DNA from 3 places in the Mitsuaria sp. MSU3D genome. Region 1 is predicted to be linked to each of the others. Evidence: predicted binding sites of a transcription regulator. Region 1 holds the regulator's gene; each other region holds the start of a gene.
The links. Region 1 encodes HrcA, which represses chaperone genes, less so after heat shock. Its sites were predicted from a motif close to TTAGCACTCNNNNNNNNNGAGTGCTAA; they were not measured.
Positions count from the first base shown of each region.

Region 2: a site for HrcA is predicted at 2,215-2,241, ahead of rpoH (RNA polymerase sigma factor RpoH). Genes of this name have one in related genera too.
Region 3: a site for HrcA is predicted at 2,333-2,359, ahead of groES (co-chaperone GroES). Genes of this name have one in related genera too.

Region 1 covers NZ_CP200314.1:3,809,962-3,814,020, forward strand. Annotated here, with positions in the region: gene AC1VNM_RS16675 (class I SAM-dependent DNA methyltransferase) at 1-808, opposite strand, end outside; tRNA gene AC1VNM_RS16680 (tRNA-Ile) at 1,361-1,437, opposite strand; gene hrcA (heat-inducible transcriptional repressor HrcA) at 1,550-2,566, opposite strand; gene AC1VNM_RS16690 (NAD kinase) at 2,648-3,523, shown strand; gene recN (DNA repair protein RecN) at 3,523-4,059, shown strand, end outside.
Region 2 covers NZ_CP200314.1:4,023,910-4,027,968, forward strand. Annotated here, with positions in the region: gene AC1VNM_RS17725 (ATP-binding protein) at 1-2,135, shown strand, start outside; gene rpoH (RNA polymerase sigma factor RpoH) at 2,293-3,207, shown strand; gene AC1VNM_RS17735 (SCO family protein) at 3,392-4,012, opposite strand; gene cyoE (heme o synthase) at 4,056-4,059, opposite strand, start outside.
Region 3 covers NZ_CP200314.1:6,082,581-6,086,639, forward strand. Annotated here, with positions in the region: gene groL (chaperonin GroEL) at 245-1,882, opposite strand; gene groES (co-chaperone GroES) at 1,934-2,224, opposite strand; gene AC1VNM_RS26780 (DoxX family protein) at 2,391-2,876, opposite strand; gene AC1VNM_RS26785 (HvfC/BufC N-terminal domain-containing protein) at 2,873-3,673, opposite strand; gene bufB (MNIO family bufferin maturase) at 3,670-4,059, opposite strand, start outside.

The sequences.
Region 1 (4,059 bases):
TGCCCGCGTGCTGCTCGATGAAGTCTTCACTCTGGACGAAGAAGCCTCCAGAGCCCATGGCCGGGTCATACACCCGGCCCTTGAAGGGCTGCAGCATGTTCACGATCAGGCTGACTATGCTTTTGGGTGTGTAGTACTGGCCGCCCTTCTTGCCCTCAGCTAGCGCGAACTCGCCCAAGAAGTATTCATAGATGTGGCCCAGGATGTCTTTGGCCTGCAGATTCAGCGGCTGGCCTTTGTACTCGGTAGCGTGGAAGTTTGTGTCCGAGAACAGCGCGATCAGGTCGGCCAGCTTTGCCGAGGCTAGCTCTGTGCTGGCAAAGCTCTTGTTCAGCACGTTCTTGAGCTTGACGTTCTCACGCTCTATGGCCTCCATGGCGTTGTCGATCAGCCAGCCCACGCTGCGCATCTCTTCAGGCTCGTCCTTGCCGGGCTTTTTCCACGGCAGCGATGCCTTGGGCGGCAGTTGGGCGCAGTCCACCAGGGTCTGCCAGCGGGCTTCCACAGGCACCCAGAACACGTTCTTCTCGGTGTAGTAGTCGCGCACCTCCCGCTCGGCCGCGACATTGCCCTCATAGTCCTCGGGGTAGTCCGCCGGGTCCATGTAGTAGTCATGGGCCGGATCGCGGAACTGAGAGTCAAGCTCCTCCTGCCTCTCCTCGAAGGCATCAGACACGTACTTGAGGAACAGCAGGCCCAATGCGATGTGCTTGTAGACAGCCGCGTCGAGGTTGGAACGCAGTTTGTCAGCAGATGTCCAGAGTTTCTTTTCGAGGTCGTTGAAGAAGTGCTGTTCGACTTGGTTCATTGAATTCATCCCTGTGCGTACCGCATCAGTATCGTGGCACTTTCCGTTGCATTCTGCCCAGCAAATCCCTTAGGTCGCGCGCACAGCGATCGCGCTAGGCGCGAATACCTCATTGGTTTTTGTAGACACAACCACCGCTTGTATTGGATCAACTGCGAACCACGGTGCAAGGCTGACCGCCTTGTCAGAACGTCACCTTAGCCGACAAGATGCATACGCCGTGAGGATGCGCTAAGTGAGGTTTCGCAGCGGGGCGACAGCCAGCACTTGGACGAAGCCGCTGTAGGCTGTCATGAACAATATGGAGCTACACCACCCACGTGATCTGCGCTGGCTTGTAGCCCGCACATAGGCTCTGGACTCATTAGCACACCGGGCGTCACATTGCATTGCCTAATTCGGTATCGGATGCACTTGAGCGCGTGCTCACCATCAAGCTGACCACTTCAATGGTCGACAGGACAAAGCCGTCGCCGAATTGACATCATGCTTCGCGCAGCGGAGTCGAAGACAGCAAGTCACCACTAACTCTTCACTTCGTATAGATGTGATTGGTAGGCCGTACAGGACTTGAACCTGTGACCAAAGGATTATGAGTCCTCTGCTCTAACCAACTGAGCTAACGGCCCCCGGGGGTAATCGCATATACGAACCCTGGCGGATTCGTTGGTTCCGGCGTTGCACCGGAGCGGCGGATTGTAAGCATGCTTGGGCGCCGGCCTGACGAGCCGCGCAGCGCGGCTACTTCTGCGACAGCGCGTTGCTCACCATCCTCGACGTGATGTCGACGATCTCGATCATGCGGTCGTAGGCCATGCGCGTCGGGCCGATGACGCCGAGCGTGCCGACCACCTCGCCGTCCACCTCGTACGGCGCGGAAACGATCGACAGCTCTTCAACAGGCACGACCTGGCTCTCCCCGCCGATGTAGATCCGCACGCCTTCCGCGCGGCTGGACACATCCAGCAGCCGCATCAGCTGCGTCTTCTGCTCGAACATGTCGAACATCCGCCGCAGGCTCCCCATGTCGTGGCTGAAGTCCTGCACCGTCAGCAGGTTCCTCTCCCCCGAGATGATCATCGGCTCGTGCTCCGTCACCCCCTGCTGCCCGACATCCACCGCCGCGCTCATCAGCTTGGCGATCTCCCCGCGCAGTTGGTCCACCTCCGACCTCAGGCGGTCCCGCACCACGTCCAGGCTCAGCCCCGCGTAGTGCGCGTTCAGCCGGTTGCTCGCCTCCGTCAGGTCGGACTGGGTCAGGTCTTGCGCCGTGAACACCAGCCGGTTCTGCACATCCCCGTCCGGCGACACCATGATCACCAGCACCCGTCGATCCCCCAGACGCAGGAACTCGATGTGGTGGAACACCGCCGTCTTCCGCGGCGACGTCACCACCCCCACGAAACTCGACAGGCTGCTCAGCAGATGCGCCGCGCTCGCGATCACCTTCTGCGGTTGATCAGGCAACAACTGGCTCTCGAACGACCCCACCCCCTCGCGCGGCATGCCCGGCTTGGCCGTCAGCAAGGTGTCCACGAACAGCCGGTACCCCCGCGCCGTCGGAATCCGCCCCGCGCTGGTGTGCGGGCTCGCGATCAGCCCCAGCTCCTCCAGGTCCGCCATCACGTTGCGGATCGTCGCCGGGCTCAGCTCCAGCCCCGACGCCTTCGACAAGGTGCGCGACCCCACCGGCGAACCGTCGGCGATGTACCGCTCCACCAGAGCCTTCAGCAGTGTCTTCGCGCGATCGTCGAGCATGTTTTTCATTCTAAAGAAGCCGGCGGCGCCACCCCCCGCATACCCCCGGTCCCAGCAATTCGCTGTGGTGTAATTCCCGCCATGTCCAAGCGCTTCCGCCATGTGGCCATCGTCGGAAAACCCCAGTCGCGGGGCATCCGGCCCATCCTGGAAGAGATTGCCGATTTTGTCGCCTCCCAGGGATTGGATGTTTCCCTCGAACAGGCCACCGCCGACAGCACCGGCATCACCGCCCTCCCCGGCCTGTCCCACGCCGAACTCGGCGCCCAGTGCGACCTGGCCATCGTCGTCGGCGGCGACGGCACCATGCTCGGCTTCGCCCGCCAGGTCGCCCGCTACAACCTCCCCCTCGTCGGCATCAACCAGGGACGCCTCGGCTTCATCACCGACATCTCCGCCGACCAGTTCAAGGACGCCCTCGCCCCCATCCTCGCCGGCGACTTCGAGATCGAACACCGCTCCCTCCTCGAAGGCGCCGTGATCCGCGACGGCGAACAGATCTTCTCCGGCGTGGCGCTGAACGACGTCGTCGTCTCCCGCGGCGCCACCGCCGCCATGGTCGAACTGCGCGTGGACGTCGGCGACGAGTTCGTCGCCAACATGCGCGCCGACGGCGTCATCGTCGGCACGCCCACCGGCTCCACCGCCTACGCCCTCTCCGCCGGCGGACCCATCCTCCACCCCGGCATCGCCGGCTGGGTCCTCCTGCCCATCGCCTCCCACGCCCTCTCCAACCGCCCCATCGTGCTGCCCGACAACGGCGAGGTCCGCCTCACCATCGTCGCCGGCCGCGACGCGTCGGTGAACTTCGACATGCAATCCCTCGCCTCCCTGCTCCACGGCGACTGCATCACCGTGCGCCGCTCCCAGCACCGCGCCCCCTTCCTCCACCCCAGCGGCTGGTCCTACTACGCCACCCTGCGCCGCAAACTCCGCTGGAACGAAGGCACCACCTGATGCTGCGCCGCCTCGCCCTCAAGGACTTCGTGATCGTCCCGGCGCTCGAACTCGACTTCGCCGCCGGCTTCTCCGCCCTCACCGGTGAAACCGGCGCCGGCAAGTCCATCCTCATCGACGCCCTGCAGTTGGCCCTCGGCTCCCGCGGCGACGCCGCCGTCGTCCGCGAAGGCGCCACCCGCGCCGAAATCTCCGCCGAGTTCGACCGCCCCGCCGTCCTCGCCCCCTGGCTCGAGGAAGCCGGCTTCGACTCCGCCGTCGACGGCGCCGACGACACGCTGCTCCTGCGTCGCGTGATCGACGCCCAAGGCAAGAGCCGCGCATGGATCAACGGCGGCACCGCCACCGTCGCCCAGCTGCGCGAACTCGCCGAACACCTGCTCGACATCCACGGCCAGCACGCCTGGCAAGGCCTGACCCGCCCCGTGAGCGTGCGCGAGCTGCTGGACAGCTTCGCCCAGATCGAGACCAAGCCGATGGCCGCCGCCTTCACCGAGTGGCGCCAGGCCACCGAGGCGCTGTCCGCCGCGCAGTCG
Region 2 (4,059 bases), 210 kb from region 1:
GACTGAGCGTCGCCCTGCCGATGCTGGTCGCGTGCGCCTTGCTGTTCGGCGCCACGCTGCATGTCGCGCGCAACGAGGATGGACGCCGGCGCCATGCCTTCGAACTGGAAGCGGTGAATGCGCTGAATTCGCTGTCCGACAAGCTGTCGATGCCGCTGACCGCGCTCGAGGCCAACCACAGCCTGCTGCTGGTCGCGCCGGGCATCCGCCGCGGCGACTTCGAACGCGCCCATGCCGAGCGCGCCCGCGCCGGCGGCGCCGTGTACGCGGTGGGCTGGGCGCCGCTGGTGCGTCCGCAGGAGGTGCCCACGTTCGAACGCGCGGCCCAGGCCGACGGCTACGTCGGTTATCACGTCTACGAACGACGCCGGCCCGGTGACCTGACCCCCGACCCCGCCGAGGACAGGCTGCCGATCCGGCTCATCGCGCCGTTCGCGCGCAACCGGCCGGCGATGGGCGCCAACATCCGCAACATCCCGCAGGCGCGCGCCGCGCAGGAGCGCGCGATGGCCACCGGCGAGCCGTCGGCCAGCGAAAGCTTCCCGCTGTCGCAGGACGCCGGCGTGACGCTGATGGGCGTCGTGGTCTACCGCGCACTCTACGAGGGTGGCTTCACCGATCCACGCGACGCCGCCGGCCACGCCCGCAAACCCACCGGCGTGGCCTTCGCGACGCTGCGCCCGGAGGCGCTGCTGCACGACGCGCTGCCGGCTCGCGCAGGCCGGCTCGACTACTGCCTCATCGATGCCACCTCCGGCAGCCGCCGTCCGCTGCTGGCCGGCGACGAGCGTTGCCTGCACCTGCCCGCCGCGCTCCCGAGCCGGTCCCGCGACGTCGATTTCGCCGGACGGGCCTGGCGCCTGATCGTCTACAACCCGTCCGGACTGCCGACCCTGGACGGCAGCGCCGCCCTGCCCTTCGCGATCGCGGGGCTGGCCGGCACCGCGCTGCTGGGCCTGCTGCTGCTCTCGGTCACCGGCAGCACCGCGCGGGTGGCGCGCCGGGTCGAGGAAGCCACCCAGCGCCTGCGCGCCAGCGAGGAGCGTTTCCGGACCATCGTCGAGCACGCGCCGATCGGCGTCGTCTCCTGCGACCTCCAGGCGCGGCCGCAGGAGATCAACCCCTACTTCTGCCAGCTGCTGGGCATGAGCGTCGAGCAGTTGCAGGCGCGCTCGATCATGGCCATCACCCACCCCGAGGACCGGGCCGAGGACAGCCGGCTGGGCATGGCGCTGATCCGGGGCGAGCTCCGCCGCTACAGCCGCATCAAGCGCTACATCGGCGGCCAGGGTCAGGTGATCACGGTCCGGGCCACCGTCAGCCTGCTGCGCGACGCCCAAGGCCTGCCGTCGCGGCTGCTGGGCGTCGTCGAAGACATCGGCGAGCAACTGCGGCTGGCGGAGCTGGAGCGCATCCATGAGGCCGAGCTGGCCGCCAACCGCGCCAAGAACGAGTTCCTGTCCCGGATGAGCCACGAGCTGCGCACGCCGCTCAACGCGATGCTCGGCTTCTCGCAACTGCTGGAGTCGGACCTCGGATCGACGCTCAGCGCCCGGCAGCGAGGCTGGCTGGCGCAGATCCAGCAGTCGGGCTGGCATCTGCTGGAGATGATCAACGACACCCTGGACCTCTCGCGGCTGGACGCCGGCGGCCTGCGCGTGCAGATCGACGACCAGGATCTGGCGCCGATCGCGGCGGACAGCCTCGCGATGATCGAGACCCAGCGCCAGCGACGCGGGGTGAGCATCGAGGTCGAACTGGCCCCCGAGGTCGGCCGGGTGCGCGCCGACGCGACCCGCCTCAAGCAGGTGCTGACCAACCTGCTCAGCAACGCCGTCAAGTACAACCACGACGGCGGACGCGTCTGGCTCCGGGCGCGGCGGGTCGGGGATTCGCAGGTTGAACTGAGCGTCACCGACTCCGGGCCGGGGCTGACCGAGGCGCAGAAGGCGCAGCTGTTCCAGCCGTTCAACCGCCTGGGCCGGGAGGTCGGCGGCATTGAAGGCACGGGGATCGGGCTGGTGATCACCCAGCGGCTGCTGGCGCTGATGGGCAGCCAGTTGCGGGTCGCCAGCACCGCCGGCGAGGGGGCGACGTTCAGCTTTGAGCTGCCAATTTCTTCGGTAGATCAATGACTTAAGTGGATCCTAAGACGGCAGGCACACACTCGGTTTCAGGGGTAGCCCTCCCGTGACGCGTCCGATTTCCGGAGCCTTAGCACTCATCGTCCATGAGTGCTAATATTCTCAGCGTCGAGCCGGAGGACCGGCCCGATACAGGAGCAACGAACACATGTCCAACACCCTTGCATTGAAGGTCCGCGATCCCTGGTCCCTGGTGCCATCGCTCGGGAACCTGGATGCGTACATCACGGCGATCAACCACATTCCTCTGCTGACGCCGGAAGAAGAGAAGGATTACGCCACGCGTCTGAAGACGCATGGCGACGTGGACGCCGCGGGCCGGCTGGTGCTGTCGCACCTGCGGCTGGTGGTGTCGATCTCGCGCCAGTACCTGGGCTACGGCCTGCCGCAGGGCGACCTGATCCAGGAAGGCAATGTCGGCCTGATGAAGGCGGTCAAGCGCTTCGATCCGGAGCAGAACGTGCGGCTGGTGTCGTACGCGATGCACTGGATCAAGGCCGAGATCCACGAGTACATCCTGAAGAACTGGCGCATGGTCAAGGTCGCGACGACCAAGGCGCAGCGCAAGCTGTTTTTCAACCTGCGCTCGAAGAAGCACGCGCTCAAGGAACACGCCGCGAACCAGCAGCGCACCTCGCTGACGGAAGCCGAGATCGCCCTGGTGGCGGAAGAGCTCAACGTCAAGCCCGAGGACGTGGTCGAGATGGAGACGCGCCTGTCCGGCGGTGACGTGGCGCTGGAGCCGCAGACCGACGACGACGGCGAGACCTTCGCGCCGATCGCCTACCTGGCGGACGACACGCAGGAACCGACGCGGGTGATCGAGTCCAAGTCACGCGACCGGCTGGCCACGGACGGCCTGCAGAAGGCGCTGGAGCAGCTCGACGACCGCAGCCGCCGCGTGGTCACGGAGCGCTACCTGAACGTCAACGACGACGGGTCCGGCGGCATGACGCTGCACGAGCTGGCGGCCGAGTACAACGTGTCCGCGGAACGCATCCGGCAGATCGAAGTCGCCGCGATGAAGAAGATGCGCAAAGCGATGGTGGCGGAAGCCGCTTGATCGAAAAGCCGCTCGATCCCCTGATCGACGCCCCATGAAGAAGGCCCCGCACTGCGGGGCCTTCGTCTTTCCGGATGTCAACGCCCCGTCCCTGAGGCCTGCGGGGCCAGGGGGTTGGCCCGATTTGTGGAGCCTGCGAGACGTATGAGGGCCAAGCCCCTGGCCCCGCAGGCCGAGCGCTCGTTCATTGACCGGCGATCAACGCCTTGATATCGCCCATCAACGCCGACGCCCCCGCGCCATAGCGCGAGAACACCCGCACCCGCCCTTGCGGATCGAACAGGAAGCTCGCCGCCGTGTGGTCCATCGTGTAGCTGTCCGGTGTCTTCCCAGGCACCTTGGCGTAGTAGATCTTGAACTCCTTGGCCGTTTCCTTGAGCTGCTCCGGCGAGCCGCGCAGCGCGACGAAGCCGGGGTCGAAGCTTTCGAGATAGGCCTTCAGCAGTTCGGGCTTGTCGCGTTCCGGATCCACGGTGATGAACACGCCCTGGACCTTGTCGCCCTCTGGCCCGAGGGCCTTCTTGACCTGCGCCAGTTCGGCCAGCGTGGTCGGGCAGACGTCGGGACACTGCGTGAAGCCGAAGAACACGACCACGACCTTGCCCTTGAAGTCTTCCAGTGTGCGGGTCTTCCCGTTCTGGTCGGGCAGGCTGAAGCCGCGCGCATACGCCGCGCCGGTCAGGTCCACGCCCTGGAAGCTCGCCTTGGGCGCGGAAGAGAAGCCCAGCTTGTCGCAGCCCGCCAGCAGCGTTGCCGCACCCAGGGCCCCCAAGGCGCCGAGGCCCAGAAAACGTCGCGAGATCATCTGCACATCCGATCCGAAAGAAGGTCCCGAGCGCCGAGGCGGCTCAA
Region 3 (4,059 bases), 2.3 Mb from region 1:
GGGCACGGGGACGTGCGGCCTGGGGAAAGCCTGATGGCCGCGCGACCTGGCGGCCGGCGGTGACCATGATGCTGAGCGGATGCTGCAGCGGATATTGGCAATGGTCGAGCCTACGTCGTATCGAAGCGCAACCGACTCATCTTGCACGAACGAAAAAAGGGGTCGCCGAAGCGACCCCTTTCGAGAGCGTGGGTCCCGAGCGTGACGCGCGGTGGGACCACCGCGCGCCGTGCTCAGGCGGACATCACATGTCCATGCCCATGCCGCCCATGCCGCCAGGCATGGCCGGGCCGGCGGACTCGTCCTTCGGCGCTTCGGCGACCATGCACTCGGTCGTCAGCATCAGCGAGGCCACGGACGCGGCGTTCTGCAGCGCGGTGCGGGTCACCTTGGTCGGATCCAGGATGCCCATCTCGATCATGTCGCCGTAGGTGCCGTTGGCCGCGTTGTAGCCGTGGTTGCCGGAGCCGGCCAGCACGGTGTTGACGACGACGGAGCTTTCTTCACCGGCGTTGTAGACGATCTCGCGCAGCGGGGCTTCGATGGCCTTCAGGATCAGCTTGATGCCGGCGTCCTGGTCGGCGTTGTCGCCCTTGATCGTGCCAGCGGCCTGACGGGCGCGCAGCAGCGCGACGCCGCCGCCGGCCACGATGCCTTCTTCAACGGCGGCACGGGTGGCGTGCAGCGCGTCTTCGACACGGGCCTTCTTTTCCTTCATCTCGACTTCGGTGGCGGCACCGACCTTGATGACGGCGACGCCGCCGGCCAGCTTGGCCACGCGTTCCTGCAGCTTCTCGCGGTCGTAGTCGCTGGTGGCTTCCTCGATCTGGACGCGGATCTGCTTGACGCGCGCTTCGATGTCGGCGCCGGCACCGTTGCCGTCGATGACGGTGGTGTTTTCCTTGCCCACTTCGACGCGCTTGGCCTGACCCAGGTCAGCCAGCGTGACCTTCTCGAGCGACATGCCGACTTCCTCGGCGATCACCTTGCCGCCGGTCAGGATGGCGATGTCTTCCAGCATGGCCTTGCGGCGGTCGCCGAAGCCCGGGGCCTTCACGGCGACGACCTTCAGGATGCCGCGGATCGTGTTGACGACCAGGGTCGCCAGCGCTTCGCCGTCGACTTCTTCGGCAATGATCAGCAGCGGACGGCCCGACTTCGCGACGGCTTCCAACGTCGGCAGCAGGTCGCGGATGTTGGAGATCTTCTTGTCGTAGAGCAGGACGAACGGGTTGTCCAGGATCGCCGACTGCTTTTCCGGGTTGTTGATGAAGTACGGCGACAGGTAGCCGCGGTCGAACTGCATGCCTTCGACGATGTCGAGCTCGTTGTCCAGGCTCTTGCCGTCTTCGACGGTGATCACGCCTTCCTTGCCGACCTTGTCCATCGCCTTGGCGATGATCTCGCCGACGTCGGCGTCGGAGTTGGCGGAGATGGTGCCGACCTGGGCGATTTCCTTGGAGGTCGTGGTGGCCTTGGAGGCCGCCTTCAGCTGCGTGACCAGGGCGGTGACCGCCTTGTCGATGCCGCGCTTCAGGTCCATCGGGTTCATGCCGGCGGCCACGTACTTCATGCCTTCGCGGACGATGGCCTGGGCCAGGACCGTGGCGGTGGTGGTGCCGTCACCGGCGTTGTCCGAGGTCTTGGAAGCGACTTCCTTGACCATCTGGGCGCCCATGTTCTGCAGCTTGTCCTTGAGCTCGATCTCCTTGGCGACCGAGACACCGTCCTTCGTGACGGTGGGGGCGCCGAACGAGCGCTCCAGCACCACGTTACGGCCCTTGGGGCCCAGCGTGACCTTGACCGCGTTGGCCAGGATGTTCACGCCTTCGACCATGCGGGCACGGGCCTCGCCGCCGAAGACAACGTCTTTTGCTGCCATGTGTATCTCTCCGAAATCTTTATCTGGATGAAAGTCTGTCGCGGTCGCCGATTACTTGGCGATGACGGCGAACAGGTCTTCCTCGCGCATGACGAGCAGCTCGTCGCCGTCGACCTTGACGGTCTGGCCGCTGTACTTGCCGAACAGGACGCGGTCGCCGACGGCGACGTTCAGGGCGATGAACTCACCCTTGTCGTTGCGCTTGCCCGGGCCGACGGCCAGCACTTCGCCCTGGTCGGGCTTCTCGGCGGCGTTGTCGGGGATGACGATGCCGGAGGCCGTCTTGGTTTCGTTTTCCAGGCGCTTAACGATCACGCGATCGTGCAGAGGACGCAGTTTCATCAGATCTCCTTGACTAATGCAGACTTGCTTCAAGGACCCGCCGTGCGCTCAGCGCACAAGCCAGTCCATCACAAGAAGTAAGCCCCTCAGCCAGGGCCTCGGGGCTTGTTAGCACTCGACCATCGCGAGTGCTAGCAGGGAGATTATATGGACCGGTCTTGACGTTTCAAGGGCGCGCTTGAATACCGCGGCTGAATAGGTGGTCCAGCGACCACCGGCCGGGGCCCCGACCCAGGAGATACAGCATCGGCGCCGCCCAGCTCAGATGCGTCGGCCAGCCCGACGGATAGACGAAGGTCTGGATCACCGCCGTCATCCCCAGCACGCCGAGGGCGGCCAGGCGCGTGAACAGCCCCAGTACCAGCAGGATCGGCAGGAGGTGCTCCGCGCCCGTGGCGAGATAGGCGGCCCATTCCGGCGGGATCAGCGGGAGCGCGTAGTCCTGGCGGAACAGCAGGAAGGTCGTGTCGGTCAGCGTGAACCAGCCCTCGACCTTGGTGCGGCCGGACAGCCAGAACACGCCCGCGATGCTGAATCGGCAGGCCAGCGCGATGAGGTCATGCGAGATGAGGCGCTCCAGGCGCTGGCGGATCGTGGCCAGCGACCAGGTGGTGTCGCGTCCGGTGCGGGATGTGGAGTTGATCGTGTTCATGACGGGATCTCCATGACGCCGGTGAAGGCGCCTTGATTGAGCAGACGGCCCAGCGCGGCGCCGGGGTCGAAGGCGGGGAGGCGGGCCTGGATGGTGTCCAGCGCTTCGCCGAGCGGTGTGCCGTCGGCGCAGGCGTCGAGCAGGGCGCAATCGGCGGCATCGATCTCGAGCGCGATGACCGCGCCGGAGGGCCGCGTCAGCAGCGCGCCCTGGCCCTGCCAATGCGGTGGATTCGGATCGGCGCCTTGGGTGCGTGCCGCGTTCCAGAGGCTGAATGCCGGCCAGCCGGCGCACCAGCGCCATCGCGCCGCGGGGTGCGGCACCAGCCGCGACGCGGCGAGTCGTTCGGCTTCGAGTCCTGCGATGGCCGGTACCTCGAGTACCGGCGCATCGGCCGACACGTGGCTCTCGCTCCAGAGCCGGTCCAGGCGCGCGACCTCGCCAAGCCAGGGCAGTTCGCTGCCGGCGAGCGCCACATCGAGGAACGCGGGGAAGCGCGCGCCGTAGTGCTGGAGGTCGCCGCCCGTTGGCGGGTCGGCCCGCACCGCGTCGAGTGCCACCGCCTGCATCCACGCATCGCCGGTCAGCCGGTGTACGGCCGGATAGAGCGAGATCAGCGCATCCGCGCAGCCTTTCAACATGGTGTTGCGATAGACGGCGAAGCCGGGCTGAGCGGCCGCCGATGCGGGGCGGGCAGTGTCGTCCTCCGGCGCGGCCCAGAGGTCACGCCAGAACGTTTCCTGAAATCTGGCGAGCGACTCAAGCGCCGGCTCCGCGCGCGATTCGATGCGCGTCATGCGAGCACCTCATGAGGCGCGCGTGTTGCCGCGTCGAGCGCTGACTGAGCCTGTCTGCGTTCGGCGATCAACTCGGCGAAGGGCGGCAGGTTGCCGTCGCGCTCGACCAGGGTCGGTCTGGGGCCGATGCGAGCGGTCAATCGCGCCAGCAATGCCCAGACCGGGGCCGCGACAGCCGTGTCGTGGCTGTCGATCAGCAACCCGGTGCTGGCGTCCGCGTCGGCACGGTGCCCGGCGACGTGGATTTCCATTACTGCATCGCCGTCGACCGCATCGATCCACGCCGAGGCGTCGATGCCGAGGTTGCTTGCGGACACGAACACGTTGTTCACGTCGACCAGCAACCCGCAGCCGGTGCGGCGGACGAGTTCATGCAGGAAATCGAC